Regions from separate parts of the Exiguobacterium sp. s125 genome, predicted to be linked through region 2. Evidence: riboswitches for the same ligand, from Rfam matches in the RefSeq annotation. Region 2 holds a riboswitch; the other holds the start of a gene.
What was found. Region 2 has a riboswitch for FMN ahead of ribD (bifunctional diaminohydroxyphosphoribosylaminopyrimidine deaminase/5-amino-6-(5-phosphoribosylamino)uracil reductase RibD). Riboswitches for the same ligand answer to the same signal wherever they lie in the genome.
Positions count from the first base shown of each region.

Region 1: it holds a riboswitch for FMN, as region 2 does, so the genes downstream of both, KNQ05_RS01560 (ECF transporter S component) here and ribD (bifunctional diaminohydroxyphosphoribosylaminopyrimidine deaminase/5-amino-6-(5-phosphoribosylamino)uracil reductase RibD) in region 2, are expected to answer to the same signal.

Region 1 is NZ_JACSMI010000001.1:317,057-332,299, reverse strand. Features, by position in the region: gene ptsG (glucose-specific PTS transporter subunit IIBC) at 1-1,150, opposite strand, end outside; gene glcT (glucose PTS transporter transcription antiterminator GlcT) at 1,374-2,231, opposite strand; gene KNQ05_RS01595 (YuiB family protein) at 2,332-2,649, opposite strand; gene KNQ05_RS01590 (NAD(P)/FAD-dependent oxidoreductase) at 2,734-3,945, opposite strand; gene KNQ05_RS01585 (NAD(P)/FAD-dependent oxidoreductase) at 4,189-5,184, shown strand; gene KNQ05_RS01580 (GNAT family N-acetyltransferase) at 5,281-5,778, opposite strand; gene KNQ05_RS01575 (GNAT family N-acetyltransferase) at 5,841-6,350, opposite strand; gene KNQ05_RS01570 (NAD-dependent epimerase/dehydratase family protein) at 6,347-7,213, opposite strand; gene KNQ05_RS01565 (HesB/IscA family protein) at 7,338-7,688, opposite strand; FMN riboswitch at 7,805-7,944, shown strand; gene KNQ05_RS01560 (ECF transporter S component) at 8,102-8,668, shown strand; gene KNQ05_RS01555 (YuzB family protein) at 8,729-8,962, opposite strand; gene KNQ05_RS01550 (NAD(P)/FAD-dependent oxidoreductase) at 9,055-10,107, shown strand; gene KNQ05_RS01545 (DUF1462 family protein) at 10,458-10,760, opposite strand; gene KNQ05_RS01540 (NifU family protein) at 10,870-11,097, shown strand; gene KNQ05_RS01535 (TIGR01457 family HAD-type hydrolase) at 11,145-11,909, opposite strand; gene KNQ05_RS01530 (DUF86 domain-containing protein) at 11,916-12,359, opposite strand; gene glpX (class II fructose-bisphosphatase) at 12,515-13,495, shown strand; gene KNQ05_RS01520 (DUF3055 domain-containing protein) at 13,534-13,812, shown strand; gene KNQ05_RS01515 (general stress protein) at 13,860-14,312, opposite strand; gene KNQ05_RS01510 (YutD family protein) at 14,401-14,766, opposite strand; gene lipA (lipoyl synthase) at 14,872-15,243, opposite strand, start outside.
Region 2 is NZ_JACSMI010000007.1:71,645-86,887, forward strand. Features, by position in the region: gene KNQ05_RS13920 (type B 50S ribosomal protein L31) at 82-327, shown strand; gene KNQ05_RS13925 (DedA family protein) at 363-1,013, opposite strand; gene KNQ05_RS13930 (thymidine kinase) at 1,196-1,813, shown strand; gene KNQ05_RS13935 (alpha/beta hydrolase) at 1,997-2,755, opposite strand; SAM riboswitch class I at 2,816-2,918, opposite strand; SAM riboswitch class I at 3,134-3,238, shown strand; FMN riboswitch at 3,391-3,535, shown strand; gene ribD (bifunctional diaminohydroxyphosphoribosylaminopyrimidine deaminase/5-amino-6-(5-phosphoribosylamino)uracil reductase RibD) at 3,694-4,740, shown strand; gene ribE (riboflavin synthase) at 4,725-5,351, shown strand; gene ribB (3,4-dihydroxy-2-butanone-4-phosphate synthase) at 5,351-6,535, shown strand; gene ribH (6,7-dimethyl-8-ribityllumazine synthase) at 6,537-6,998, shown strand; gene KNQ05_RS13960 (putative bifunctional diguanylate cyclase/phosphodiesterase) at 7,276-9,927, shown strand; gene KNQ05_RS13965 (DUF6612 family protein) at 10,000-10,764, shown strand; gene KNQ05_RS13970 (alanine/glycine:cation symporter family protein) at 10,928-12,289, shown strand; gene treC (alpha,alpha-phosphotrehalase) at 12,487-14,130, opposite strand; gene treP (PTS system trehalose-specific EIIBC component) at 14,156-15,243, opposite strand, start outside.

The DNA.
Region 1 (15,243 bases), on a different contig from region 2:
CGACGATGACGAGCCACCACTGCGTACGTCCTGGAAGGACACCGAAGAGAAGGAAGTCAATCAATCCACCAGAGAATGTCATCCCGATTTTAACGTTCAAGAGTTGCATTGTCATGAATGAAAGACCAGCGAAAACTGCGTGTACTGCGAACAAGATTGGAGCAACGAATAAGAATGCGAATTCGATTGGCTCTGTGATACCTGTTAAGAAAGCTGTAAGTGCTGCTGACCCAAGAAGACCACCAACGACTGCGCGACGCTCTGGGCGTGCTTCATGGTACATTGCAAGTGCTGCTGCTGGAAGACCGAACATCATGAACGGGAATTTACCAGTCATGAACGTACCAGCTGTTAATTCAACGTTGTCTTTTAACTGTGCGAAGAAGATTGCTTGGTCACCGCGGACAACATCTCCTGCTGCGTTCGTGTACGAACCGAATTCGAACCAGAACGGTGCGTAGAAGATATGGTGAAGACCAAACGGAATCAATGAACGCTCAATGAGACCGAAGACGAAAGCTGCAAGCGTCGGGTTTTTCTCCATCATGAAGTGAGAGAATGAGTTCAACCCGTCTTGAGCGAATGGCCATACGAAGACAAGTACAAGACCTGCGAACAATGAAACGACTGCTGTAACGATTGGAACGAAACGTTTACCTGCGAAGAATCCGAGGAACTGCGGCAATTCAAGATTATGATACTTACCGTAAGCCCAGGCTGCGAGTAAACCGATGATGATACCACCGAAGACACCTGTTTGAAGTGTCGGAATACCAAGTACGTTTGCGTACCCTTGACCGTTTGCGACCATTTCTGGTGTAACGCCGAGCCAAACACTCATCGTTTTGTTCATGATCAAGAATCCGACGATTGCTGCAAGTCCGGCTGCGCCGTCCCCTGCTAAACCAATCGCGACACCGACCGCGAATAAGAGTGCTAAGTTACCGAAGATGATATCCCCGGCTGCTTCCATCAATTTTGCAACCTTGATGATCGCATCATTTTTTAAGAACTCGAGTTTTGACGTCAAGTTCGGATTTTGCATCGCGTTACCGAATCCAAGTAAGATCCCGGCAGCTGGCAAAATCGCAACAGGAAGCATTAACGCTTTACCGACACGTTGAAGAACAGCGAAAATCTGTTTGAACATGTGTGTTTCCTCCTCTTAATCTAAAATCTAGGAATAATGAATAATACCAATGACAGGTTGAAAAAAGTCAGACATCCGACCGATTTTTACAGAAAAAAATCAGGCACGAGCGGATTGTAGAACAAAATACACTTATCCCGCGAAATGAATCTAACGGAAATAAACTATTTTGTCCGACTTCCCACTCATGCCTGATCGTATCAGTAACACGTAGTCCGTGCGGTCATTTACCTAAATCGTACTGCACTAAGCGTTGCAGATGCATCGTAAGATACGTCGCCTCACCGCGCGGTACCGCTTTCTTCAACTGACGTTCCATGATGGACATCAGCTCCCAAGCAGTATCATAGCACAGGGGATATTCTTCACGCAATAGCTTTTCTACTTTTTCTGGCGCCTCTAGGTACTCCCCATTGGAAACCCTTTCAATCGCCGAGCGGAGATGGCGAATTAAACGCTTATAATCCAACGATTTTCGATCGATTTTAATTTCTAGCCGTTGCTCGATATGACTCGCAATTAATCCGACGAGTTGATGATGACGATTGACTTCGAGCACATCTTTAAAGTTCGTCGCCGAATGAATATGGAGTGCGATGAATCCTGTTTCTGCCGGCGGAAGATAAAAATTCATCTCGGCACTGATAAATTCAACGATTTCCTCAGCAAGCGCATATTCTTCCGGATACAAAGCTTCCGTTTCCGCTAAAAAGGGATTCGTGACCTCCATCCCTTGTTCGAGCCGCTTGAACGTAAACGTCAAATGATCCGTCAGTCCGATATGGATATGTTCATCAACGCGCTTACCGAACCGCGTTTCAATCATCGAGACGATATCATTCATCAAGGCGACGAAATTTTCATCTAAATGCCCGACGAGTGCTTTATATTGGTCTTGCTCTTCTTTATCCTTCAAGGTATAGACTTTTTCTAATTTTTCAAGATCCGTCAGTTGATCGCCTGGCTTCCGTCCGAAGCCAATCCCTTTTGCGAGGATAATGACTTCCTGATTTGCACCAGTCGAACAAATGACGACATTATTATTCAAGACTTTGATAACGTGGTACATTTGTTTATCCATTCGCTCTCAACCCTATCTGCTCTTACACATTTTTTAAAGACACTGTTTTTATTATAACGTGTTTCCACGCACTAAAAAAGCCTACTTACTCAAGTAGGCTTTAAAACATTTGGTAACCACTTTTACGCAGGAAACGAATCGACATTCCGGCAATGATGATACCGGCAAGTCCTGCCGCAAACATCGTAACGTCCGCTGTCTGCAAACCCATGATTCGATCACCTAACGCTGGAATTGCTTTTTTCGCATTCGTAAAATATTCAAGCGTCGACTGATTATCAATCATCATGATGATGATGACCGGATATAAGACGAGCATAATCCATGTGCTACGTAACAACATGTTTAAGATAAAACCAATACTAAAGAACATGACGAGATAAAGTACACTCCCGATCACGGCTTGGATAATATGCATAATGTTCCCCCTTTAAATCTCTTCGTCTAGTATAACCGACAAAAAAGGCAAATGCACGAGTGTACATTTGCCTAAAAGGTGAACTTAGAATTTACCTTTTTTGATCGCAAGACCAATTTTCTTCAGTTCAAGGAAATGTTTGTTGTCGATGACTTTTTTCATGAATGATGCGTTACGACCATAAATCTTCTTACCGAAGACCATACCGATCCCATCTTTATGACCAAGTGATGCGACTGTTCCTTTATTTTCATATGTGAACGTCGATGTTTCACGTCCACCGATGAGTGCTGAAATGTTTTCAGCGACTTTATGCGCTTGTTGTGTCGCGATTTGTGCTGTTGGCGGGTATGGACGGTTTGAACTTGGGTCCATGACTGCTGAACAGTCACCAATCATGAAGACATTGTCATGTCCAGGGACACGAAGATCTTCCTCGACGACAACACGGTTACGCATTGCTTCGAAACCTGATGCCGCAACGACCGGGTTCCCACTGACGCCACCTGTCCAAATGATTGTGTTCGCTTCAATCGTTTCTGTTGTATCACCTTGGAGTGGACCAAACGTAACCGTTCCAGGACCACATTCCTTGATGCCGTTACCGAGTTTGAACTCGATCCCTTGGCGCTCAAGCCATTTGTGTGCGTAGTTGACGAGATCTGCATCAAATCCAGGAAGGACAGTCGGAGCTGCCTCGATATTGACGACACGCACGAGTTCGCGTGGGATATCGTATTGTTTACAAAGCTCTGGAATCCGGTTGACGAGCTCACCCATGAACTCGATTCCTGTAAATCCAGCTCCACCGACGACGATCGTCAGAAGTGAACGATCCGTTGAACCAGTCGTTTTGTATTCTGCGAATGAATAGTCGATGTGTTCTTTGATTTTCCGGACACTGTTCAATGAGCTGATCGTTAGAGCGTTCTCTTTCAATCCTTTGATTCCGAAAGTCTCTGGAACGCCACCGAGTGCAACGACGACGTAATCGTAAGGAACAGCTCCACCGTCTTGAAGTTTCACTGTGTTGCTTGCCGTATCGACTTTTTCAACAATCCCTTTAACGAGTTTGACGCGTGAAGGATTGATGACATCATTGATATAGATGCGCGCTTGTTCTGCTGACATCGTACCTGCCGCAGGTTCATGTAACCAAGTAGTTTGGTAATGATAGTCGTGTTTGTTGATCAATGTGATGTTGGCTTGATCGACGCCAAGTTTCTTTTGAAGGTTGACTGCTGTGATCAATCCACCGTAGCCGGCTCCAAGAATAACAATGTTAGGTGTGTTCATGTTCTGATACTCCTTACGAATGGTAGTTTTGTTGTGATTTTCTTCACATTCAATTACAAATAAATGCTCAAAAACTTTGTTCAAATAATGTTCACATGTCTATAAGCTTATTGAAACACTTTTTCTGACGGATTGCAAAAGAAAATTCTAGAAATGCTGAAAAAAATGTAAGATTTCCCGTACTTGCAACACCCGCCCCTCCTACCTATATAATAGGAGTATCCAACTATAGGAGGGAATCAGATGTACCAACCATATGATGTCACGATTATCGGGGGCGGTCCAGTCGGATTGTTCACCGCGTTTTATTCAGGGATGCGTCAGATGAAGACGAAAGTCATCGAAAGTCTCCCCCAACTCGGTGGGCAACTGGCGACGCTTTATCCCGAGAAATATATATATGATATTGCCGGCTTCCCGAAAGTCAAAGCTCAGGATTTAGTCGATCGTTTGCTTGAACAAGCAAATGAATTCGACCCGACGTATGTCCTCGGCGAAACGGTCGTCGCCTACGAGCGCCTCGAAGACGGAATCATCCGCCTCGTGACGAACAAAGGAGAACACTTCACGAAGACCGTCATCTTGACGGCAGGTAACGGCTCGTTCGCTGCCCGTCCACTTGGTGTTGCCGATGCTGAACGGTTCGAAACGAGTAACTTGCACTATTTCGTCAATGAAATGGATCGCTTCAAAGATCGTCAAGTCGTCTTACTCGGTGGTGGCGATTCCGCTGTCGACTGGTCATTGATGCTTGAGCCGATCGCGAAATCCGTCACGCTCGTTCACCGTCGCGATAAGTTCCGTGCACATGAACATTCAGTCGAACTGCTCCACAACTCATCCGTCAATGTCATGACACCGTATACGCTCGAATCCGTTACCGGTGAAGAGAGTATCGAAACTCTGACGTTCAAACATGCGGAAACGGAAGAAGTCGTCGTCGTCGGGGCAGATGACGTCGTCTGCAACTTCGGTTTCGTTTCGTCGCTCGGCCCGTTAAAAGAATGGGAAGTCGAGTTTGAACGCAATTCGATTCGCGTCAATTCGAAAATGGAGACGGCGATCCCCGGCATCTTTGCCTGTGGTGACATCGCGACGTACGACGGTCGTGTCAAATTGATTGCGACCGGCTTCGGTGAAGCACCGATTGCTGTCAATCAAGCGAAACTACTCGTCGATCCGTCCGCCCGTCATCCACAACACTCGACCAGCCTGTTCGAAAAAGTAAAAAATCATTAATGGACATGAAGAAGCGTTTCCTCGGTGTAAATCGAAGGAACGCTTCTTTTTTCGTAGTTTTCCCAAACGAAACCCGACTGATTTCCGCTTCCTTCGTTACGAAAAGGAGAGGGGTAAATCAATCCGGTAAAGGTGTTCCTCCAGTTCTTTCCCACCCCGTTCGATCACACACCCGGAAACACGGATACCTCCGAGTCGTTCATAAAAGTGGCAGGCCGGATTATCCGCGAGCACGGCAATGATGAGTGACGTAACACCATGTTCCTCCAACTGACGGACGACACGGTTGACTAAGGCGCGACCGATTCCGCGCCCTTGATACGAACGCAACAAATAGATCGCTGACAGTTCCCCTTCTGTCGATTCTGTTTGATTTTGCTTGCCGTGGGCAAAACCAATCAAACCTTTTGCGTCGACAGCAACAAAAACAAGTCCATCAACTAACAATTCCCGCCATGCAGCGGCACGCTTTTCTGTCGACAACTGATCGAGGTAGTCGTCAGGAATGATACCGCGGTATGTCTCTTGCCACGCTGAAACGTGGACGGTGGCGATTGCTTCAGCGTCGTCTAACGTCGCTCGCCGTATCTGCATCTCGAAACCCCCTCCCTCAAATTAAAAATCATCCTAATCAAAGTAGGATGATTAGAATGATGTTAAGACAGCGGGACATTGAATCGTCGTACACGTGACCCGTCTTCTTTCATAAATGACTCCAGTTCTTCTCCGCCGTTCGCTTCGATGACACGTCCTGACGCGATGTTGTCTGCACTGCACGTAATCAAGACCGATTCTAGTCCACGTTCTTTTGCGACTTCAAGTGCTTGACGCAGACCTTCCGTCGCGTAACCGCGCTTCCGGGCGCTCGGCCGAATCCCGTATCCGATATGACCCCCGATTTGTTTTAAACCATCGTTTAAGTCATGACGGAAGTTCACAGCACCGACGATTTGTTTCCCGTCGTAAAACCAATAGGTCGAGTGCGTCACCCAGTTCTCTGGAGCCGTCAATGCCTCTTGTTCCTGCTCCTCTAAAAAGTCAGCGAGGGGTAAAAAAGTTTTGCTGACGACACTCGGGACAATCGGTTCCCCGGATTGTTCCCATTCTGCCAAAAAGTCTAAATACTCCGTTTCGAGATGGACGGACGGTTTTACTAACGTAATCATTTGTGATTTCGTACCTCCTCTTCAATGAGTCGATCGAGCCACTCGTCGACGTGTTGGAATAAATAGCCGGCTTTTTTCGCTGCTGACGTATCCATGTAGAAATCACGTTCTGGCGCCAGTGGTGATTCATCGTCGCCCGTCGTCGCGAACGTTGATTCCGTTCCTGCGACACGGTCAATCTTATCCATCAAATCTTGAATCGATAACACCCCGTCACTCGCTGCATTGATCGGTCCTGTCATCGTCGAACGACCACACCATTCAAGGAACGAGGCCGCTTCATAGCTTGAGATATATCCCATTTTCGCATAGAGGTTTTCAGCCACCACAGGAGTCCCTGCGAGCGCACGTTTCACATGGAAGACGAGACGTTCCGTGTAATCATCCGGTCCTAAGACGACCGGGAAGCGAACGGCGATAACAGGAAATGTCGCCCGTTGAAAGAAATAACTTTCTGCTTGGCGCTTTCCTTCCCCGTAATCATGTTCCTGTTCCAAGTCATATTTCCCGGGAAACGGATTGAAATCCCGCTCTGAAAGATTTGCTCCTCCCCCGTCATAGACGGACATCGTCGACGTTAAGATGTAGCGTCCGACCTTTCCTTCGAATGCATCGACGGCAAGTTTTGCTTGATATGGATTAAAACAAATATTGTCGTAGATGATATCCCAGTTTTGACTCCCTAAATCTTTCATCGTACTGCTTGACGTCCGGTCCCCTTTAAAGAATGTCAAGCCCTTCGCGACAGGTGGCGTATGTTCCCCCCGTGTGACGAGCGTCACATCATCGCCGGCGTCAGCGAGTCGTAATGCCAGCCGTCTTCCAAAATAACGTGTCCCACCAAAAATCAACACTTTTCGCATCGATAGTCCTCCTTAATGATGACGTACTCATTCCGTTGCCCTACTGTCTTCTCTACCCGATTCTTAAAATCCTGTATCTCACGAAAAAACAAAAAAACGCGGACTCTGAGGTCCACGTTGTGAGTTAGCAACCACCGGGTGTCCCGGCGTTCGTCGCTGTTCTAAATGATGTCCCGCAGCCGCATGTCGCGATTGCATTCGGATTCGTGATTGTGAATCCGCCACCGAGCATCGATTGTTTATAGTCAATTTCTAATCCTTTGACGACCGGATAGTCTTTTTCATTGACGATGACATTGACACCATGTTGCTCAAATGTCAGGTCCGTCTCCTTTTGGCTATCGAAACCCATTCCGTAGGAGAGACCACTGCATCCGCCACCTTGAACGAGCATGCGGAGATTTCTTTCATCGTCCGGCGCTTGTTGCATCATCTCTTTGACTTGAAGAGCAGCTGCTTCTGTTAATTGGATCATGTAATCACCTTCCCTTTTTCTATAGTATACGCAATTTCATGCGGATTCGAAACCTAGTTGCTTGAAACTATCTTGAATTCGTTGTATAAATGAATTGTATCAAAAAAATTAAATCGTTCCATCTTCAGGGCAGGGTGAAATTCCCGACCGGCGGTAAACAGACCATTGTCTGAAGCCCGCGAGCGAATAGGGCGCTATTTGCTGATTCTGTGTGACTCAGGAGCCGACAGTATAGTCTGGATGGGAGAAGATGGCGGCATGTATATAGACTTATTCCGATTTTGCACATTTCGGATAGGCTTATTTTATTGCGGACTTCTCCCCTGTTGAATCTTATTCAACGGGGGTTTATTTTGGACGCAGTCATGCCAATACTTCATCGAGAGGAACGAAAAAAAGGAGATTTTACTCGTATGAAACGCACTCAAAAAATGGTCACACTCTCAATGTTAGGTTCAATTTCATTTGTTCTTATGTTACTCAACTTCCCACTACCCTTTTTACCGAACTATTTAAAAATCGACTTCAGTGATGTCCCGGCGTTGATTGCTGCTATCATGTTCTCACCGGTAGCGGGTGTAATCGTCGAAGCATTGAAGAACGTTCTCTATTATATTTTCCGCGGAAGCGGTGTTCCGGTCGGCGAACTTGCAAACTTTGCAGCGGGTGTTGCTTTCATTCTTCCTGTCAGCTGGTTCTACCATAAAAAGAAATCAACGCAAGGTCTTGCAACCGGCTTAGTCGCAGGAACAATTACCATGGCACTTGGACTTGCGATTCTCAACTATGTTTTGATCCTCCCGGCATATGCTTGGTTCTTCGGGATGGACTACATGCTTGATCCGGCTGTCAAATGGACAACGATCATCGCTGGTATCTTGCCGTTCAACATCATCAAGGCCCTCTTCATCTCAGCACTCTTCATTCCGCTGTTCTTAAAATTAAAACCTTGGATCAACCGTCGTCAACAAGCTGCATAAGTCCTAGGCGCGCCCGCCGACCGACAAAATCCCCCACTTCATTTGAGGTGGGGGATTTTTTTAGAGTTCATTTTCTTCGATTTTAGCGTAGATGTTTTCTAACAGTTCTTCCGGTGTCTCTCCGATGACGGTCTGGCCGTCAACAAGACAAAAATGGTCAAGCGAGCAGATGCCGCAGTAGCCAAGACAACCATACTCGACGACATCGACATTCGGGTCGCGTTCGAGTTGTGACATGACGACTTGGGTCCCTGCCGCTAAGTTACTGATACAAAATTCAATAATGGGATTCACTTTTTTTCCTCCTTTAAGCAGGAATTTACCTTCCTCTTGTCGTATTATACAAGGTCAGACTGATTTAGGGGAACTAAGGGGGATTTTAAGTTATGAAGCAACTAGTCGTTTTAGGTGGCGGATATGGCGGAATGCGAATTTGTGAACGCTTCAAAGATGAAGAGGTCGCCGTGACGCTTGTCGATCGATTGCCGTATCACGCACTAAAGACCGAGTATTACGCTCTTGCAGCAGGTACATTATCCGATCGTGATGTCCGGATTGAATTTCCGGAGGGGAAACATCTCACATATAAATATGGACATGTCGTTAACATCTCGCCAGAGACGAATTCTGTGTTCTTGCAAGACGGGACAGAACTTTTTTATGACGATCTCATCATCGCATTAGGTTGCGAAGATAAATACCATAACATACCGGGTGCTCAAGAGTTTACTTATAGCATTCAGACACTCGAAGAGTCACGCAAAACGCATCAAGCGATTTGTGGACTGTCGCCCGGCGCGACGGTCTCGATTGTCGGTGCCGGTCTCTCGGGTGTTGAACTGGCAAGTGAACTCCACGAAAGTCGCAAGGACTTGAAGATTCGTTTATTCGATCGTGGTCCATCTGTCCTATCGTTCTTATCTGATAAAGTATCCTCTTACGTTCAGGAATGGTTCGAGGAGCATGACGTCGATGTCATCAACAATTCGAACGTCACCCTTGTCACAGCAGATGATGTCCGCAACGGTGAGGACGTCTATCCGACGAACTTAACGATTTGGACAGCCGGAACGCAACCCGTCAAAGTTGTCCGTGACCTCGGATTTGAAGCAGATAGCGGCGGACGGATTAAACTAGCGGAGCATCATCACGTTCCGGAATACGATAACTTGTTCGTCATCGGTGATTGCGCGAGCCTCCCGTATGCACCAAGCGGACAGCTCGCAGAGCATCAAGCGGATCAAGTCGTTGATGTCCTTGAAGCGAAATGGGCCGGAAAAAAACTTCCGAAATTACCGGAAATCAAATTACGCGGCATGCTCGGGTCACTCGGAAAATCAGATGGATTCGGAATCGTCATGGGTAAACAGGCCCTGACGGGAAAAGTGCCACGCCTTCTAAAATCAGGTGTCTTATGGAAACATAAAAAGATTAAATAAACGCAAAATCCCCAAAGTCCATTTAGGCGCTTTGGGGATTTTAGGCTGTATACACCACTTATGTAGAGTAAAGAGGCTTACATGCCTCTGCTTTCTCCTCACCTTTTCTTACACCGGCCTAAAAAGCTTTTCATTTCGTTGACTCCTGCGGGAAAAAGCGCGTTTTTTCGCGCTGCCAAGAGGCAGGCAAGACCCTGCTCGTTGTCCGCCAGGATCAAGGGGCTTGCGCCTCGCCCGAGGAAAGCAACGAAGAAGAAACAAGCTTTGATCACCCCATACTACTTTGTCTACACGCTGAAACCCCCAAAGTCCGCTTAGGTACTTTGGGGATTTTTAAACGTCAATGAAGTTTACTGCGCAGCCTGATTCAATTTCAGATCAATCGCACGCGTGACTTTTTTCAGTTGAACATACCCTTCGTCAATCATTTCGCCATCGAGTAAGACGAGTGGGTAAAAATATTCGTCGTCTTTTAAAGCATCCACCCAACTGTCACGTGTCGTCGCCTGTTCAAAATCGACGTAAACAAATGTTAACTCCGTTTCATATTTCCGTCCAAGTACAGCCTGTAACCAGCTGAACGTCTCTTCCGAACTCGGTGCCCCGACACAGCTCGGACACGTCACAGCTGCCCCATATACCTTGATTTCCATCAGATATCCCCCTTCTTCCGTTTACTCTTTCTCAGTATACAAGTTTTCCAGATTGAGAACATTTTTCAACCCTGTTACAATGAATTTATAAGAAAGGATGTGTTTACGCATGGAAATGTTTGATCAAGTGAATGAAGTCCTCGAAAAATTGCGTCCGTTCCTTCTTCGTGATGGAGGAGACGTTGAGCTCGTAGATGTTGAAGATGGTATCGTTAAACTTCGTTTGATGGGAGCTTGCGGCAGTTGCCCAAGTTCGACAATCACATTGAAGGCTGGTATCGAACGTGCCCTGCTTGAAGAAGTAGCTGGCGTCGTTGAAGTAGAACAAGTCTTCTAATTCGAAAAAAACCCCCGATGACATCCGTCGTCGGGGGGTTTTTATGGTTATAAAATCCACTCGGCAAGCGAATCGACCATGTACGTCGGCTGAACATCCTGCCCTTGAATAAAGACAGGCGTATGAACACCCGAGTTGACATGCATCGTCCGAATCCCACCATTGATTCCGAATAAGATATCCGTATGGTAGTTGTCACCAACCATGATGACATCTTCCTTCGCAAGACCAATCATTTCAGCAGCGATGTTGACCATGACCGGTTCCGGTTTCCCGATATAAAACGGCTCTTTTTCTGTCGTCACGCGTAAAACCGACGTCAAGGCACCGTTTCCTGGTAAGAAGCCGCGTTCTGTCGGAATTGCGATATCGCCGTTCGTCGAGATGAATCGTGCTCCTGCCCGAATCGCCAGTGCACCGATTGCTAACTTCTCATACGTGATTTGACGATCGAGTCCGATGACGACGTAATCCGCATGCTCATCGGCAACGACTTGAAGTCCTTGTTGTTCTAAGGCATCGAGCAACCCGTGTTCACCGATTGCATAGACGTTTGCACCTGGGTCGAGTTCTGCGATGTAGCGACCTGTCGCCATCGCACTCGTTAAGACATGTCCTGCATCGGAATGAACGCCCATGCCGCGTAGTTTTTCAGCGACGGCTTCTGCTGTCATCGATGCATTGTTCGTCACGAACAGGTACGGCACGCCTTCTGCTTGCAAGCGATTGACAAAATCAACGGCTTCTTGAACAGGTTCTGTTCCGTTATACATCGTGCCGTCTAAATCGAATAAATAACCTTTCGCTTTCATCCTGACTCACTCCTCGTTTGGTAAAAATGCCGAGACGGGTCCGAGTTCTGTCTCTAAGTATTGACGGACCGCGGACGGAAATCGACGAAGCTCTATTTCTTCTTCGCTCAAGACCGTCCGGACTTCTGCTGTACTCGACTTCGTAAACTCACGGACGATCGGTGTCCGCAGTGCGACGATTCGTTTTAAGCTCGTCGCGAGTTCTGCGTCAATCACCCGCTCGTCTTCTAAAATCAATACGATATCTTCATAACTTCCCGGATCACGCATGATGAAACCATCAATCATACTATTTCCGATATCAATGATACTTTCGATGACTAAAAACCCGATCCGTTCCAACGCTAAAGCTGTCGTCACCGCATCCCCCGTTAACTCTTTGCTTTGACGAAGCGCTGTCTCGAAACAAATCACCGTTTGTTCAATCTTTTCCCGATTCACGAAATACATCTAGCATTCCCCCTCACATCTTCCATTTTAGACCTATCGGCGGTCCATGAAAAGCAGAAACGCCATTTGCATCACATTCCTCAATGTGTTATCCTCAATTTAGATTTTTACCCAAAATAGTATGTCACATTAAGTGACTTGGAGGTTATTTATACATGGAACGGGAACTTGCATTAGAAATCGTCCGCGCAACAGAGGCTGCTGCCCTCGCATCTGCAAAATGGATTGGTCGTGGGAAAAAGAACGAGGCAGATGATGCCGCAACGACAGCGATGCGTGAAGTCTTGAATACGGTCAATATGACAGGAACAGTCGTCATCGGAGAAGGTGAACTCGATGAAGCACCGATGCTGTTCATCGGCGAACAACTCGGCACGACAAATGGTCCGATCGTCGACATCGCAGTCGATCCGCTCGAAGGCACGAACATCGTCGCAAAAGGACTCGGTAACGCCATGGTCGTCATCGCTGTCGCAGACCAAGGCGCACTCTTGCATGCTCCTGATATGTACATGGATAAATTAACGGTCGGTCCGAACTTAAAAGGACATGTCTCGCTCGACGATCCACTCGAAGTCATCATTGAAAAGGCAGCTGAACTGAACAATAAACGGATTGAAGACGTGACGGTCATCATGCAAGACCGCCCCCGTCACGACCACTTCCGCGAAGCCGCTATGCGGATGGGCGCCCGCGTCCGGTTATTCGAGGACGGCGATGTTTCTGCCGGAATTGCCCCCCTTTCACCGGCAACAGGCATCGACATCTTCATCGGAACGGGCGGTGCACCGGAAGGCGTCATCACCGCTGCTGCTGTTAAAGCAATGGGTGGCGACATGCAGGCACGCTTGCACCCGATGGACGACGAAGAGACGGCCCGTGTCATTCGGATGGGACTTGCTGATCCGTTACAATTATTGACGCTCGACGACTTAATCAAGAGTGACGATTGTATCTTCGCGGCGACAGGTGTCACGACCGGTGAAATGCTCGACGGGGTCAAGTTCATCACGGACGATATCGTAGAGACGACGTCGCTCGTCATGCGCTCAAAAACACGGACCATACGTAAAGTCATCGCGGAACACAGTCTGTCGCGCAAACCGTACTTGCAAAATGTTCCCCAAACCCTTTAATCTGAAAAGAGACTAGGAAATGAGGGACTTTACACGTCATGATGGAAGAACGCGATTTTTTATATGATGATGTCGAACAAACGAAAACACGGTTTATTTGCTGGATTGGTGAAACGAGCCGGTTCGATTTAGCAATCACGCACTCGGAACATTTTTTCGGAAAGATTTTAGTGCTGAATTTACTCTCGAACCGCTTCGCAATCATCGGTGCCGATGATTTTGACGAACCGGGTTATATCGCTCATGCCTTCGACCTCGAAGAAGACGCAGCTGATGAACTCGAACGGTATTTAAGTGAATACATTGGTCTCACATGAAAAAAAGCAGCTCCATCCGTGAAGGATGGAGCTGCTTTTTAAGCATTTTAGAGGAGACGATCATTGCGTTCATTCAGTGTATTCGGTCCACTGAACACATTCGTATTGTCTGAATCATCATGAGCTTTACGCTCTGAATGCTGATCTGCCTCGTCCCCGACGAGCAAGACGAATTGATGGTCTTCGACTGCTTTGTTTGCACGGTCGACATCTTCTTTACTTAAGCCACTCGCTTGCAACACATCTGTATGCGTCGTCGAAGCAGCTTCTTTCTTTTTGAAGATCCCTTTGATCTCATGCCATAGGTTCATATGCTCTTCTTGCGACAGCTTCGTTGACGTTTGGTGATTATGCAAATCTGCCATGTCTTCGATTTGATCTAAATCATAGCGGTCATGGGCAACGACTTTTAAGTCCGTTGAAATGACTCCGGCGACACGCAAATCATGAACAGCACTAACGATTTCTGGCACAGTTTTATAAATCCCGACGATTCTCATGTATGGTTCCCCCTATAGGTACGTGATACTTATAGTAATAGCCGAAATCAGCCCATCAGAAACGCTTTTAAATATGTCTTTTTGATTACTATGCTTCTTCAGTCGGAGAAAATTTACGTTTAAGCTTCAACGTATTGGCCGAAGATCCGTCGAAGCGAGGTGGTGCTTCTTCTCCTTCTACCGGCTCCATCCGCTTGACGATGAAATAAGCACAGCCGAAATTACAGTATTCATATAAATAATCCGCAACATGCGAAATCTTCGTATCAAACGTCGCCTTGATGTGATCGTCATTATAGAAGCCACGTAGTCGAAGTTGACCGTGCCCCCAATCTCCGACGATGTAATCATATTTTTCGAGGACATCACTGAATCGTCCGATGAAAGCTTCCTCATTGAAACCTTCACGCTTTTCTTCGACGATTTCATATCGTTCGCGATTGACTTGTATCATTTTTCCACCCCCTGCTCCTATTATCATAGCATATTCATTTCTGAAAACGAATCTCCGCGCAGACGAAAAACCGTCCCAGTCGGCTACTGAGACGGTTTCATTTACTCAATCGATTGGTAAAGCAGCTTTATTTTTTTTCGCTGCGTTGACTTGTTCATCCGCATGATAAGAAGAGCGGACGAGTGGACCGGCTTCACAGTGTGAGAAGCCTTTGCCAAGCGCAATTTGTTTTAGTTCAGCAAATTCTTGTGGTGTATAGTATTTGATGACATCCAGGTGTTTTTTCGTCGGTTGAAGATACTGACCGATTGTCATGATATCGACGTCGTTCGCACGAAGATCATCCATCGTCTGTAAAATCTCTTCCCACGTTTCACCAAGTCCTAACATCAAACTTGATTTCGTCGGGATTTCGGGAGCAAGCTCTTTTGAACGGCGAAGGAATTCGAGTGTCCGGTCATACGTTGCTTTTGCGCG
Region 2 (15,243 bases):
ACGATGAAAAATCGTTTAGTATAGGAAGGTAACTTACTCTGGCTCAGCAAATGAACCAGGGCGGAAGGAGAGAAATCAACCATGAAACAAGGAATTCACCCAAACTACAACAAAGTTGTATTTATGGATTCAACTACTGAGTACAAATTCTTAACTGGTTCTACTCGTTCTTCGAACGAAACAATCACTTGGGAAGATGGAAACGAGTACCCACTCATCCGCGTGGATGTGTCTTCGGACTCGCACCCATTCTACACTGGTCGTCAAAAGTTCAACGCTGCAGACGGTCGTGTCGATCGCTTCAACAAAAAATACGGCCGCAAGTAATTGCGACCTATCCATTAAAAAACAGCCTGTCTCCATCACTGGAGCAGGCTGTTTTTGTATAGACTGAACTGGGCGCGATAGGTCAGGTAAGTCTTCAACACGAACGATGAGCCGATTGCGCCGGCAATGCCGGTGATATACGGGAGCAAGTCAGGATTTGTCGCGAATTGTTCGAAGAGACGACTGAAGGAAAAATGTCGGCCGAGGAAAAAACCTGCGCCGAGAAAGACACTAATCCAAATCAAAGCCCCGGTATACGCATAGACGGCGAAAACCCGAAACGGCATCTTCGAAACACCGGCAAAAAAAGCGGACAGTTGGCGAAGGCCAGGTATGTAGTAACCGATAATCAAGACCGACTTGCCGTAACGAAGAAAGCCGGCTTCTGCCGTGACAATGTGTTTTTCAGAAATGCGAAACTTCGGTCCGATTCGATGAAGCAACGGCATTCCGAGTTTCAGACCAAGCAGGTAGCTGATCGTCATCCCGATACAGCTTCCGGCGTAAGCGGCGAGAATCGTTCCGATTAAGGGTAAATTGCCTTGATGCATCCAAAAACCGGACATGATCAGTAACGTTTCATCCGGAACAGGAAGCCCGATGATCCCCCCGGCTAGAAGGATCGCAAGTCCGAATGAACCATATTGATGAAGCACTTCATGTAATATGTGATGGATCGGGAACACCTTCCTTCATAAATTCTTCTTCTATAGTGTACAGGAAATGAGGACTGGTTAAAACGACAAGGTGGGGAATCATGGGAATGAACGGATGGATTTTTGATTTCGAGAAGTCAACTCTTTTCCTTATATTCGATTCGGGCTATACTCGTTAAAGTGACTAATTTTAGAGGACGGTGTCTGCAATGATGCATGTAATAAATCAGTATGGTTGGATTGAAGTGATTTGCGGAAGTATGTTCTCTGGTAAGTCGGAAGAATTGATTCGACGCGTTCGCCGGGCTCAGTACGGGAAGTTGCCGGTCCAAGTGTTTAAACCGGCAATCGACGACCGTTATCATGAAGAACATGTCGTCTCGCACGTCGGCAACTCTGTCATCGCGGTACCGATGGCGACGAGCCGTGACGTGTACGCGGCAGTCGCACAAGAGACACAAGTGGTCGCGATTGACGAAGTTCAGTTCTTTGATGATGAAATCGTCGATGTCATCGAGGCCCTCGCGCAGGACGGAAAACGTGTCATCTGTGCCGGACTCGATCAAGACTTCCGGGCGGAACCATTCGGTAAGATGCCGGAACTTCTCGCACGGGCAGAGTTCGTCACGAAACTGCAGGCGATCTGCCTGTCGTGCGGTGACCCGGCATCGCGGACGCAACGTTTAATCGACGGTCGACCTGCCAACTACAATGATCCAATCATTTTAGTCGGCGCGTCAGAGTCGTATGAGCCGCGTTGCCGCCACTGCCATGAAGTGCCGGGGAAATCGCAAGCCCTGCAACAATGGAAGAAACAGCAACAGAACTGATGAAGTAAACGAAGGACTGATTCATCAGTCAGGACCACATCAATCAAATGGCCGATACTCCCATCGTTTCAAGGGAGCATCGGCCATTTTTTTTGCGCATTCATATTGTTCTGGACGGCTTAGTCGATGCTTGAAACACGCATCGAAACAGTCTTCATCCCTTGCTTTTGCGCAGGAAAGACATCAACCGGTGTGGGTCAAACGACTATATTGGTGTACAAAGTGTGTTGCCTCGCGGACAATCGTTTCTTGATCATAATCGAGGGTCGCGACATGATAGGAGTCAAGCAGGCAATAGCTCCGTTTGTCCGTCGAACCGATGACTTGATAAAGGTAATCCGAACTTTCAGGCGGGACGACATGGTCTTCGGCAGAATATAAAATAAGTGTTGGAATCTCGATGGCTGGTAAGAGTGGACGTGTCTGGTCAATCAAGGTCAAAAGTTCCGATGCGCAGACGACAGGGACCTGGTCATAGATGATTTCAAACGCTTCACGTTTAATGTCTGGGGTACTTTCTTTTAAGTAGCGTGGACAGTCTTCAAAAGATAATGCTTCATAGGCAGGAATCGCTAACGCTGCATTGATCGTAATCAATCCGTCAGCAGGTAATCCTTCCGCGACGAGTGCAAGGGCAAGTGTCGCACCCATCGATTGTCCGGCGATGAAAATGGACGAACAATGATTGGTTAAGACGTCGAACCCTTGGCGGAGGCTTTGTTTCCAATCTTCAGCAGTCGACGCTTCGAAATCACGGATGCTCGTCCCGTGTCCGTCGAGACGCGGGGCATACACGGTAAACCCTTGGGCGGCAAACTGCTCTCCGACAGTACGGACGCTTTGAGGGGTTGCGTTAAAACCGTGAGACAGTAAAATACCGATTGGACCTCGTTCAACCAAAAAAGCTTCTGCGCCAAACAGGACGGGTGATGATGAATTCATAAAGGGTTCCTCCTTCTATTAAAAAACTCGTAGTGCTTTAGGCGCACTACGAGATTCTCGTAGGTATCATCCAAAGCATCGGCTTTGCTGGTCGGAGCACCTTGCATGTTGCAGGTTGCCGTGGGTTCGTAGAGCCAGATCTCTCGCCCACTCTTGATATATCGTATAGGAATTGTCGGAATAATCATTGTGAAGAGGATAGCATTGATTGAAATACGTTGTCAAGACGTCAAAAAGAAGTCGAAATTGATAAACTGGGTAATTTGGTTTAATTTTGAAAATATGGTTGACTTGAGAAAGGAATCCCCGTAGTGTAAGCATTAGATTCACGACATAAGAACGACTTGAAACATCACACATATGAACTTCATACCGTAGCACTTATCGAGAGAGGTGGAGGGACTGGCCCTACGAAACCTCGGCAACAGACTTCTTACGTCGTACTGTGCCAATTCCGTCAGACGTTTGTCTGAAAGATGAGCGGAGCGGATTCTGCCTTAGTGCAGATGGAAGGATCCTTTTCTTTTAAGAGAAGGGTCCTTTTTTTGATGTTTTCCTAAAAAAAGAGAATGAAATACAATTCATTTTGTATTTTAGAATGACCTGTGCTAGTCTTGAGCTGTATAACTCAATAACCAGTTCTTCGGGGTAGGGTGAAAATCCCAACCGGCGGTGATGCGATTGATAAATCGATGAGCCCGCGACCTGCAGTGTACGCACTGTGGCTGACTTGGTGAGACTCCAGGGCCGACGGTAAAGTCCGGATGGGAGAAGGACGAAACAATGCGCTTGCTGCCATTTTCTGAAAAAATGTTTTCAGGGAAAGGTCTGTTTCTGTATGTGTAAAAACAGAAACGCGAGACGCTTATTTCGTCAATCCTTCAATCACGACGCCCCTTTTACAGGAGGCGTCTTTTTTATTGAAAGGAGCGGAAAAAATGGAAACATTCATGAGTTATGCGATGCAACTAGCACACATGTTAAACGGTCAAACGAGCCCGAATCCGAGTGTCGGCTGCGTCATCGTCAAACAGGGGCGGATTGTTGGTTTTGGGGCCCACCGTTATGCGGGAGGACCCCATGCCGAAGTCGAAGCGCTCCTCATGGCAGGTGAAGCAGCACGCGGAGCCGATCTCTACGTGACACTCGAACCGTGCAATCATCACGGCAAAACACCGCCGTGTACGGAAGCAATCCTCGAAGCAGGAATCAATCGTGTTTTTATCGCGACAGAGGACCGCCACGCGCTCGTCGCAGGAAGCGGTATCACACGTCTCCGTCAGGCGGGGATTGACGTCGAAGTCGGTCTACTAAAAGACGAGGCAGTGGCACTGTATGAACCATTTTGGACGGCGATTGAACGAAAACGTCCGCATGTCACAGTGAAAGTCGCCCAAACGATGAACGGGACGATTGCGACGGGTGAACAACGCTTTATCACTTCGGAAGCGGCACGTGCTGACGGACGGCAGTTACGCGGGATACACGACGCGATTCTCGTCGGAAGCGACACGGTGATCATCGATGACCCGGCACTGACGTTGCGCAGTTCGACCGGCATCGAACCGGTCCGTGTCATTGTCGATCGCCGCGGGCGCCTGACTGAAACATTCCAAGTCTTAAACGATGGCTTGAATCCGACGTACTGGCTGACGGAACAGCCACGAACAAGCGAACGGGCGAACGTGACGGTTTTCGTCGGGACGTATGCGACACCGGACCAAATCCTCGAACTTTTATATGAACAAGGTATTCGCAGTCTGTTGATTGAAGGTGGTCCCACGATTCAATCCGCATTTTTAGAAGCGGATCTCGTGGATACGATCGAACTCTATCAGGCACCGTCCCTCTTCAGTGGGACCAAGTCTCTGACGACGGAACAGGACATCGAAGACCGTTTTGATTTAGTGAAAATGAACCAAATCGGACAAGACGTCCATCTCCAGTATGTACGAAAGGAGAGGATGACATGTTTACCGGATTGATTGAAGAACTCGGCACAATAAAACGGAAAGTCCCCCGTCCGAACGGGCTGGCGCTCGAAATTGAAGCGACAGCAGTGCTTGACGGAACAAAGATTGGCGACAGCATTGCCGTTGATGGGATTTGTTTGACGGTGACGGCGATGACGAAGAGCGGATTCACGGCCGATGCCGTCCATGAGACGATCCGAGCGACGTCGCTGCAGACGTTACGGGTCGGAGCAGCCGTTCAACTCGAACGCGCGATGCCGGCGAATGGACGGTTCGGCGGTCACTTCGTCAGCGGTCATATCGACGGAACGGCTCGGTTTCTCAGCCGGCGACCGGACGGTGAAGCGATGGAATACCGTTTTGAGGCAGGCGACTGGAGCAAGTACTGTATTCCGAAAGGATCGATTGCGATTAATGGGACGAGCCTGACGCTGCAACATGTCGGAAACGACGCGGTGACGATTTCATTGATTCCCCATTCACGCCAAGTCACGACGTTCGATCGCTTGCAGACGGGTGCCCTCGTCAATATCGAATGTGACTTGATGGCGAAACATCTCTATCACTTTACGCAGAAGGATGCGAAAACGGACTGGTCGGCATTTTTAGGAGGCGAAGTATGATGAACGGATTTGATTCGATTGAAGAAGCAGTGGATGACTTAAAACGCGGACGACCGATCATCGTCTGTGACGATGAAAACCGTGAGAACGAAGGGGATCTCGTGTTACTTGCGGAACATGCGACACCCGAGATGATTAACTTCATGATCACTTACGGCAAAGGACTCGTCTGTGTCCCGGTCAGTCCGGATATCGCAACACGACTCGAACTCCGGCCGATGACAGATGTCAACACGGATCCGCACGGAACGGCTTTTACGATCAGCATTGATCATGAAGATGCGAAAACCGGCATCAGTGCAGCGGAACGGGCAATGACGATTCAGCGGATGTTGACGGATGGTCCAAAGCAGTTCAAGCGTCCCGGACACATCTTTCCGTTGATCGCAAACGAAGGCGGCGTCCGCGTCCGGCGTGGTCATACGGAAGCAGGGATTGATTTGGCACGGCTCGCGGGAAGCGCCGAAGCGGCCGTCATCTGTGAAATCATTTTAGACGACGGGACGATGGCACGGGTTGATGATTTAGTGACGTATAAAGCAGAACATGATTTAAAAATGATTACGATCGATGCTCTCGTCCGCTATCTCGAGCGCTCTGTCCGCCGTGAAGCGGAAGTCTTGTTACCGACGACGCACGGGGCGTTTCGGATGCTTGGTTATACGACACCTGACGCCAAGGAACATGTCACGGTGCTATCAGGTGAAGCAGAAGACGGGATGCTCGTCCGCGTTCATTCCGAATGTCTGACGGGTGACGTCTTCGGATCAAAACGGTGTGACTGCGGTCCGCAACTCGACGCGGCGCTCGACCGGATTGAACAAGAAGGTGGTGCTGTCCTCTACTTGCGGCAAGAAGGGCGGGGGATTGGTCTGATGGCGAAGCTGAAAGCCTATGAGCTCCAAGAACAAGGACTCGATACGGTCGAGGCGAACCATGCGCTCGGATTCGCAGCCGACTTACGCGACTACGCCGTCGCAGCAGCGATGCTTCAGGACCTCGGTGTCACGAAAATCCGTTTGATGACGAATAACCCGGATAAACAGCAAGCGCTCGAAACATACGGCATCACTGTGCTTGAGCGGGTTCCGCATGAAGTACCGGCAAGTTTAGAAAACCACCAGTATCTCAAAACCAAACAGACGAAGCTCGGGCATCTGCTCGATCTCGAAGGAGGAAAATAAGATGGTATACGAAGGATTTTTAACGGGCGAAGGACTCCGGGTTGCGATCGTCGCAGCACGTTTCAATGAATTGATCACTTCTAAATTAGTCGGAGGAGCAAACGATGCCTTCCGTCGTCACGGTGTCGAAGCGGATAGCGTCGATACGGCGTGGGTGCCGGGCGCATTCGAGATTCCGCTCGTCGCGGAGAAACTGGCGAAAAGCGGTAAGTATGATGCCATCATCACACTCGGTGCCGTCATCCGCGGTGCGACGTCGCATTACGATTATGTCTGCAATGAAGTCGCGAAAGGTGTTGCCGGTGCGTCGCGTGAGACGGGTGTTCCGATCATCTTCGGTGTATTGACGACGGACTCGATTGAACAAGCGGTCGAACGGGCCGGCACGAAAGCAGGGAACAAAGGGTATGAGTCGGCGGTCTCTGCCATCGAGATGGCGAACTTGTTACGCAGCTTTCAGTAATGTTTCTCTATCGGATGTAAAACGGGGACAGACGTAAAAGTCAATCCGCCACCTGTTAAATCGTTCAAAAGGAATCACTCGTTTCACGCGACTCCTGCAGGAAAGCGCGTGAAATGAGCGATTCCTTTTTGAGGTCGCGCCCCTCTTACATGCGATAGAAATTTTTTTGGTTTTTATCAATAATTCATGGTCACGGATACACGGGATGGTATAACCACCGTATAATAATAAAAGTACGGAAAACTTAGAGGTTTGGAAGAAAGGGGGGCGAATGAACATGAAGCGGATTCATTACGTGTACGGCGTTCTTTTATTTAGTTTGAGCTATTATAGTTGGATCTGGTTTTATGCCGATCGACCGGAACTGGCATCGTGGGGGAATAACATTTTTTCTATCATAGGCTGTATAGCTGCAACATTATTCTTACTGCACACATATCGAACGAATGGTCGGGACCAAGGCCGGTTTTTTCTCTATCTTGCTTTCGGAACAGGAAGTTATCTGATCGCGGAACTGATTTGGATGTCTTATGAAAATATCCAACAGGTTGCCGTTCCTTTTCCCGGTCTGCCGGACCCTTTTTATATGTTGCAATCGTTCTTTTTCTTTATGGCATTTCTTCATTTGATTCGAAAATACGTGACGAAACACCAATTGATTCGATTCGTGTTTGATATTTTAATCGTCATGACTGTCGCTGTGACATACAGCTGGTTTTTCTTGGTTCGTCCTTCTTTAGCAGATGGGCAAGCGTCGACAGCGGAAAACTTCGTCGCGTTCGCGTATCCGATGAATGATGTCGTGTTGCTGTTTTGTGTCATCAGCATCTACTTCTTAATCGAAAAACGACAAACTGTCACACGACCGACCTGTTTTTCCTTTTTATTAATCGGAATATTAATTCAGATTATCGCCGATACCATTTTTTTATATATGACGACCATCCATGGGTATGAGAACACCGCAGCGATTGATCCGTTATTCATTTTAAGTTTATTGTTAGTCGCGATTTCCGGTCACGCGGGAGAAGTGACGATGGAACATATCCGAGTCGAGCAGGAAGAAAGGCAATCCTTGCATCTCGGGCGGTTATTTTTACCGTATTTCCTCGTACTTCTATTGTTCTCAACAATGCTGTTTTATGCGCAACGGGGAGATGCCTTAAATGGATTGATGATTGGTTGCGGGGTGACGATTCTCTTAATTTTAGTCCGGCAAATTTTAATGATTTTAAGTAACCATCAATTAATTCAAGAAATCCACCATAAGGCGGACGAGTTGGAAGAGAGTAAGGAACGTTATGAATCACTCTTTACGTATCATCCGGATGCCGTTTATTCTCTTGATTTGAAAGGACAAATTGAAAGTGCGAACCCATCATTCGAAAAACTGACGGAACATTGTGAGAGCGAGTTGATTGGTCGGTCGTACGATCAATTGCTTGGACAAGGCACTTCTGCCATGGCGGATCAAGATAAGATGAGCGCTGAACAATTCGAGACGGTGTTTCGAAAGGAAGGTGGCAACAATGTCCTGCTCAGCGTGACGACAATTCCGATTCGTGTCCGAAAACGACTTGTTGGTTTGTTCGGCATCGGTCGTGACATAACAGACATGCGGAAAAATGAATTGAAAATCCATCAGCTTGCGTACTATGACCATTTGACGAAAGCGGTCAATCGAAAGTACTTCGAAGAGATGTTACATCATTTAGTCGAGCAAGAACAAAGTCAAGAAACGATCATTCTTTGCTTCATCGACTTAAACGATTTTAAACTCGTGAATGACTCGTTTGGACATCACATCGGCGATCAATTGCTGATTCAAGTCGCAGAACGCTTACGCCGCGCGACAGAAATCGAAGACGTCGTCGCCCGACAAGGGGGCGATGAATTCACGGTCATTCTCCGTCATATCGTGTCGGAAGAAGGGGCGAGAACCCGGACCGGGCGCCTTCTTAACCAGTTGAGCGTACCGTACAATATTGAAGGACTTGAAGTCGTCTCGAGCCCGAGCATCGGAGTAGTTCGCCATCAAAGAACGGAACCGAAACATGTCGTGACGTTATTAAAACAAGCGGATTTAGCGATGTATCAGGCAAAGGCGAAAGGTGGAAAAAAGGTCGTCTTCTTTGATGATATTGCGGAAGCGGCGTCATACCGGCTACGACTTGAGTCGGAGCTCCCCCATGCGATTGAGACGAATCAACTCGTCCTGTACTATCAACCTCAAGTCGACACCATCACGTATCAGATGGTCGGTGTCGAGGGGTTGGTCCGTTGGAATCATCCGAAGCTCGGAATGATTTCACCGAACGATTTCATTCCCCTCGCGGAAGAAGCGGGGATGATCATTCGTCTTGGCGAATGGGTTTTACGTGAAGGCTTTTTGCAGGCGAAGCGCTGGGAACAGGCAGACATCGCCTTGAAGGTAGGCTTGAATGTATCGATGCAACAGTTCCATCACCCAACGTTCGTCCTGACGTTGATGCAACTTTTAGCAGAAACAGACGTCGACCCGAGACGAATCGATTTAGAAATCACGGAGGTATCGGCAGTCGAAGACATCGAGGATACGGTCAAGACGATGCATCGTTTGAAAGAGCTGGGGTTCACGATTTCGATTGATGATTTCGGGACAGGCTATTCCTCATTATCCCGTCTCGTCGATTTCCCGATTGATACGTTAAAGATTCCGCGTGAATTTGTTAAAAAAATCAATATCGAGACGAGTGGGTATGCGATGATTTCCTCCATCATTCATTTAGCAAAATCGCTGGATGTAGCAGTCATCGCGGAAGGGGTCGAGACGCTCGAACAAGTCAACGTCTTGAATCGCTTGAAGTGTACACGGATGCAAGGTTATTATTTCGGTCGTCCGATGCGGCCTGAAGCCATTGAGCTGTTGCTCTATCCGGATCAGCGCTAAGCGTAACCGAATCAGTTTGAAACTTTTTCCAAAATCGACTCGTAGACACAGGTAAACGAGGAGGGAACGCACATGAAGAAGGGAAGATGGTTTTTTTCGCTGGCAATGGTTTCTTCGGTCGGTCTTGCCGGATGCAGTCAAGACGACCTGTCGAATAGTGAACTGTTAAAAAAGGCGACGGCAGCACAGGAGGATATTCAGTCGTTTCATATGGAGAGCGACATCTTTTCAGAAGTCGGCGGTCTGCCTGTCAGTCAGCAAGTCGCAGCAGATGTCATTCAAAAACCTTATACGATGCATCAAACGATTAAGATGAAGAATGTCGAAGATGGCTCGGATGTACAAATGGAGAGCTATATGCTCGACGACAAGATGTATATCGCACAGGACGGGCAATGGTTTGTCCAAGACATCTCGGAGATGAATGACATCATGGAATCATCCGTCTCGACCGATCAAAACCTGAAACTGTTGAAGAAGTATAAAGACAATTGGACAGCCGAAAGAAAAGGTGAACTCTATCAAATTGATGTGGACTTGACGGGGGACGACTTGAAAAACTTCATGAAAGACGCGCTCGAACAATCGGGACAGATGGCGCAGATGAAAGAGATGATGGATCAAGTGGATTATAAAAAGATGGAATATACGATGACATATGACGCAAAGACGTATTATCCGAAGTCGCTCGATATGACGATGGAGTTTGAAATCACAGAAGGCACGACCTTTAAGATGACGAATGAATCCACGTTTTCGAAATTCAATGCCATCGAGTCGATTGAGCTGCCGGAAGAGGCAAAAGAGGCCCAATCGATTACTGATATGAACCAATGACGAACAGCCGATTTTCCCCGACGTTACACGCCGGAGGAGGTCGGCGTTTTTTTCATGTGTGGAACATCTCTGAAAGGGGAACTTAGGAAATAGGGTTGACAGTATTCTGTCAATTCTGAAAAAATGGGAAAGTCTACATACGAATTGCAGAGGGGGGAAAAGCATGGGAACGTCATTCACTGAGTGGGTAAGTTCGGTGTCAAATTTGGTTTGGGGAGCACCGTTACTGATCCTATTAGTCGGAACAGGCATTTACTTAACGATTCGTTTAGGATTCATTCAAATTACAAAACTTCCTTATGCGTTAAAGCTCGCGTTTACGAAACAAGAGGACTCGAAACAATCGGAAGGGGACATCAGTCATTTTCAGGCATTAATGACCGCACTGGCAGCAACGGTCGGTACGGGGAATATCGTCGGTGTCGCAACAGCCGTCGTCCTTGGGGGACCAGGTGCGATCGTCTGGATGTGGTTATCCGGATTATTCGGCATGGCGACCAAATATGCGGAGGCGATTCTCGCCGTCAAATACCGTGTCGTCGATGAAAAGGGGCAGATGGCCGGAGGGCCGATGTACTATCTTGAACGGGGGCTCAAGCAAAAGTGGCTCGGGATTTTATTTGCCGCTTTCGCTTCGATTGCCGCTTTCGGGATTGGTAACGGGGTTCAAACGAACTCGGTCGCGCTCGCGATGAAGTCAACGTTCGATGTACCGCTCTACGTGACCGGAATCGTCTTAATGGTCGCAACAGGTGGCGTCATTTTGGGTGGTGTCAAATCGATTGGGAAAGTCGTCAGCTTTTTCGTGCCATTCATGATTTTCTTTTATGTCGGAAGTGGTTTATTGATCCTGATCATGAACTACGACTTGATTCCAGCGGCATTTTCAACAATTTTCAGCAGCACGTTCTCGAATGAAGCGATTACGGGTGGTGCAATCGGGGCGGCGATTCGTTACGGTGTCGCCCGAGGCGTCTTCTCGAATGAGGCGGGTCTCGGTTCAGCGCCAATCGCGGCGGCGGCTGCGAAAACCGATTTCCCGGGACGACAAGCACTCGTCTCGATGACACAAGTCTTCCTTGATACGATTCTCGTCTGTTCGATGACAGGATTGACGCTCGTCATGGGTGGAAAAATCGGGACGGGATTAGAAGGAGTCGAATTGACGACTGCAAGTTTTGAAGTGTTCCTCGGTCCGACCGGAAAGTATATCGTCACGATTGGACTTGTCTTGTTTGCCTTTTCAACAGTCCTCGGCTGGTCGTATTACGGTGAAAAATCGATTTATTATCTCTTTGGTCAAAAATCAATCGTGCCGTACCGCGTCGTATTTGTTCTCGTCGCCGGACTGGGCGCGATGACGACGAACTTGAACATGGTTTGGGCCATCTCGGACGTCTTCAACGGTTTGATGGCAATACCGAACTTGATTGGTCTGCTTGGTCTGTCCGGCGTCGTCATTGCCGAGACGAGGTTGTTCCGCGAACAGCTGAAAAAAGAACAGGCAAATCGAAACGCCTCCTGAATCCAAAAGCGATCATTTCTTTTGGAGGTGAATCCGACGCAGGAGTCAGATCACAATCCATCAAACGGCCGACGCTTCCGACTTTTTACGGAAGCATCGGCCGTTTCTATGCAAATTCTTATCGTTCACAAGGGAAAGGGAGGCGGATTTCCGGGTCATGCACTGGAAATCCACCTCCCTTTATTCATTTCAAGTCGTTAAGTGGTCCGGTAGAACATGACCGACTCATATGGACGTAATGTGACGTTGCGCCCGTCTTGTGCGACATCAGGATAGTTCTGAATCAAGACGTCGGCGTCCGACATCGTCTCTGGTAACGTGAACGTCGTTTCTGAACTGTAGAAGTTCGAGAGGACGAGCAGCTGTTCGTCCTCTGTCGTTCGTTCGTACGCCCAAATCGACAAGTCGTCCGGTGTGAGAAGACGATACATTCCGTTCGTCAACACGTCATATTGTTTTCGTAATTGAATCAACTTTTTATAGTGGTGGAACACCGAATCAGGATTAGCGACGGCAGCTTTGACATTGATGTCAGTATAGTTCGGAGCGACGTCGATCCACGGCGTTGCTTCTGAAAAACCGGCGTGAAGCGTCGAGTCCCATTGCATCGGTGTTCGGGCATTGTCGCGTGATTTTTGGCGGATTGCCGCAAGAATCTGTTCAGATGCTTCGCCCTGAGCAATTTTTTCTTCATAGAGATTCAATGTTTCGACGTCACGATAATCTGTAAGATCCGTGAAATCCGGATTCGTCATCCCGATTTCTTCACCTTGATAAATATACGGTGTGCCTTGTAGACCGTGTAACGTCGTCGCGAGCATCTTCGCGCTTTCGACGCGGTAGACGGTATCATCACCGAAACGGCTGACGACACGGGGCTGGTCGTGGTTGCACCAAAAGATGGCATTCCACGCTTTTCCCTGCATCCCGACTTGCCAGTCCGACAGGATCCGTTTTAACTCAAGAAAATCGAATGGCGCGACTGTCCATTTTTGACCGTCCGGATAGTCGACTTTTAAATGGTGGAAGTTAAAGGTCATCTTCAACTCTTCCTCGCTGACATTTGAATACTGCCGGCAATGATTGAGTGTCGTCGAGGACATCTCACCGACCGTCATCAAGTCATGACCGTCAAACACACGTTGATTCATTTCCTGGAGGTACTCATGGACACGAGGTCCATCCGTATAAAAGGTTCTGCCGTCTCCAGTCGGGTCATTTGGGAACGATTGATCCTTCGAGATGAGATTGATGACATCCAGGCGGAATCCACGGACCCCTTTGTCGCGCCAAAACTGCATCATCTGATAGATGTCTTCGCGAAGACGCGGGTTTTCCCAGTTGAGATCGGCTTGGGTTTGATCGAACAAATGAAGATAATATTTGCCGGCGACTTCATCAAATGACCAGGCCGGACCACCGAACTTCGACTGCCAGTTGGTCGGTTCATCCCGCCAAATGAAATAATCATGATACGGACTGTCGGGATTCCGTCCTTGCTGGAACCAGTCGTGCTCCGTTGAACAGTGATTGACGACGATATCCATCATCACCGCTAAATCACGTTTTGTTGCTTCCGCAAGCAGGTCATCGAAGTCTTGCATCGTCCCGTAAGAAGGGTCAATCGCATAATAGTCGCTGACATCATACCCATTGTCATTTTGTGGTGAGGCATAGACGGGTGTCAGCCATAAATAATCGATGCCGAGTGACGCGAGATAGTCGAGTTTTTCCGTGACGCCACGGAGGGTGCCCGTCGCTTTTCCTTCCGGGCTGTAAAAACTTTTCGGATAGATTTGATAAACAGCGGATTTCCGCCAGTCGGTCGTTGTGAGCGTCATACAAGTCACACCTTTCTAAAAACAGTTACGCAGCATCTTTGAGTGCCGCTTTTCGTGCGCGTTTCGTCGAGACGTAATGGAACAGGAACGTACAGACAACCGGGATAACAATCGCAATCACCATACCGATGATGAACGACAAAATCGATCCGGGAACGATTGAGATGAAGGCAGGTAAACCACCGACACCGATTGCAGGAGCTAAGACACCGCTGACGGCGATGAAGGAAGAAGCGATGGCTGATCCGACGAGTGCTGCATAAAATGGATATTTAAAGCGTAAATTGACACCGAACATCGCCGGTTCCGTAATGCCGAAGTAGGCAGAAATCGCGGACGTCGACGCCATGTTTTTATCATTCGCGTTTTTCGCGAGGAAGAGCATGGCGAGCGTCGCTGATCCTTGAGCGATATTCGAGATGGCGATCATCGGCCAGATGAAGGTTGAACCGCTTTGTCCAATCAGTTGAAGATCGACGGCGATGAACATATGGTGCATCCCCGTGATGACGAGTGGTGCATAGAGGGCACCGAACAACAAGGCACCAAGCAATGGTACGGCTTCAAACGTATTGACGACACCAATCGTGATCCAGTCGCCGAGCTGACGCGTGACGGGACCGATGACAGCAAGGGCAAGGAAACCAGTTAAAGTAATCGTCGTTATCGGTACGACGAGGAGTTGGATTGCATTCGGAACACGTTCCTTGAGCCATTTTTCAATCGTACTTAAGACATAGGCTGCTGCGAGTACAGGCAGAATTTGACCTTGGTAACCGACCTTTTCGATTTCGAAGAGACCGAGTATGTTGAATGTCGGAATCTCGCCTTTTAACGCACTTTGTCCATAGTTCCAGGCATTTAAGAGGTCCGGGTGGACAAGCATCAGTCCCATAACGATCCCGAGGACTTCACTTCCGCCAAACCGTTTTGTCGCCGACCAGCCGACAAGTGCCGGTAAGAAGACAAAGGCGGTATTCGCCATCATGTTGATTAAATCCCATAACCCCTGGAGGTTCGGGTAGCGGTCAATCATCGTTTTTCCGCCGAACTCGATGCCGAAGAGATTGTTGATCCCCATCAAGAGACCAGCGACGATGATGGCAGGGATGA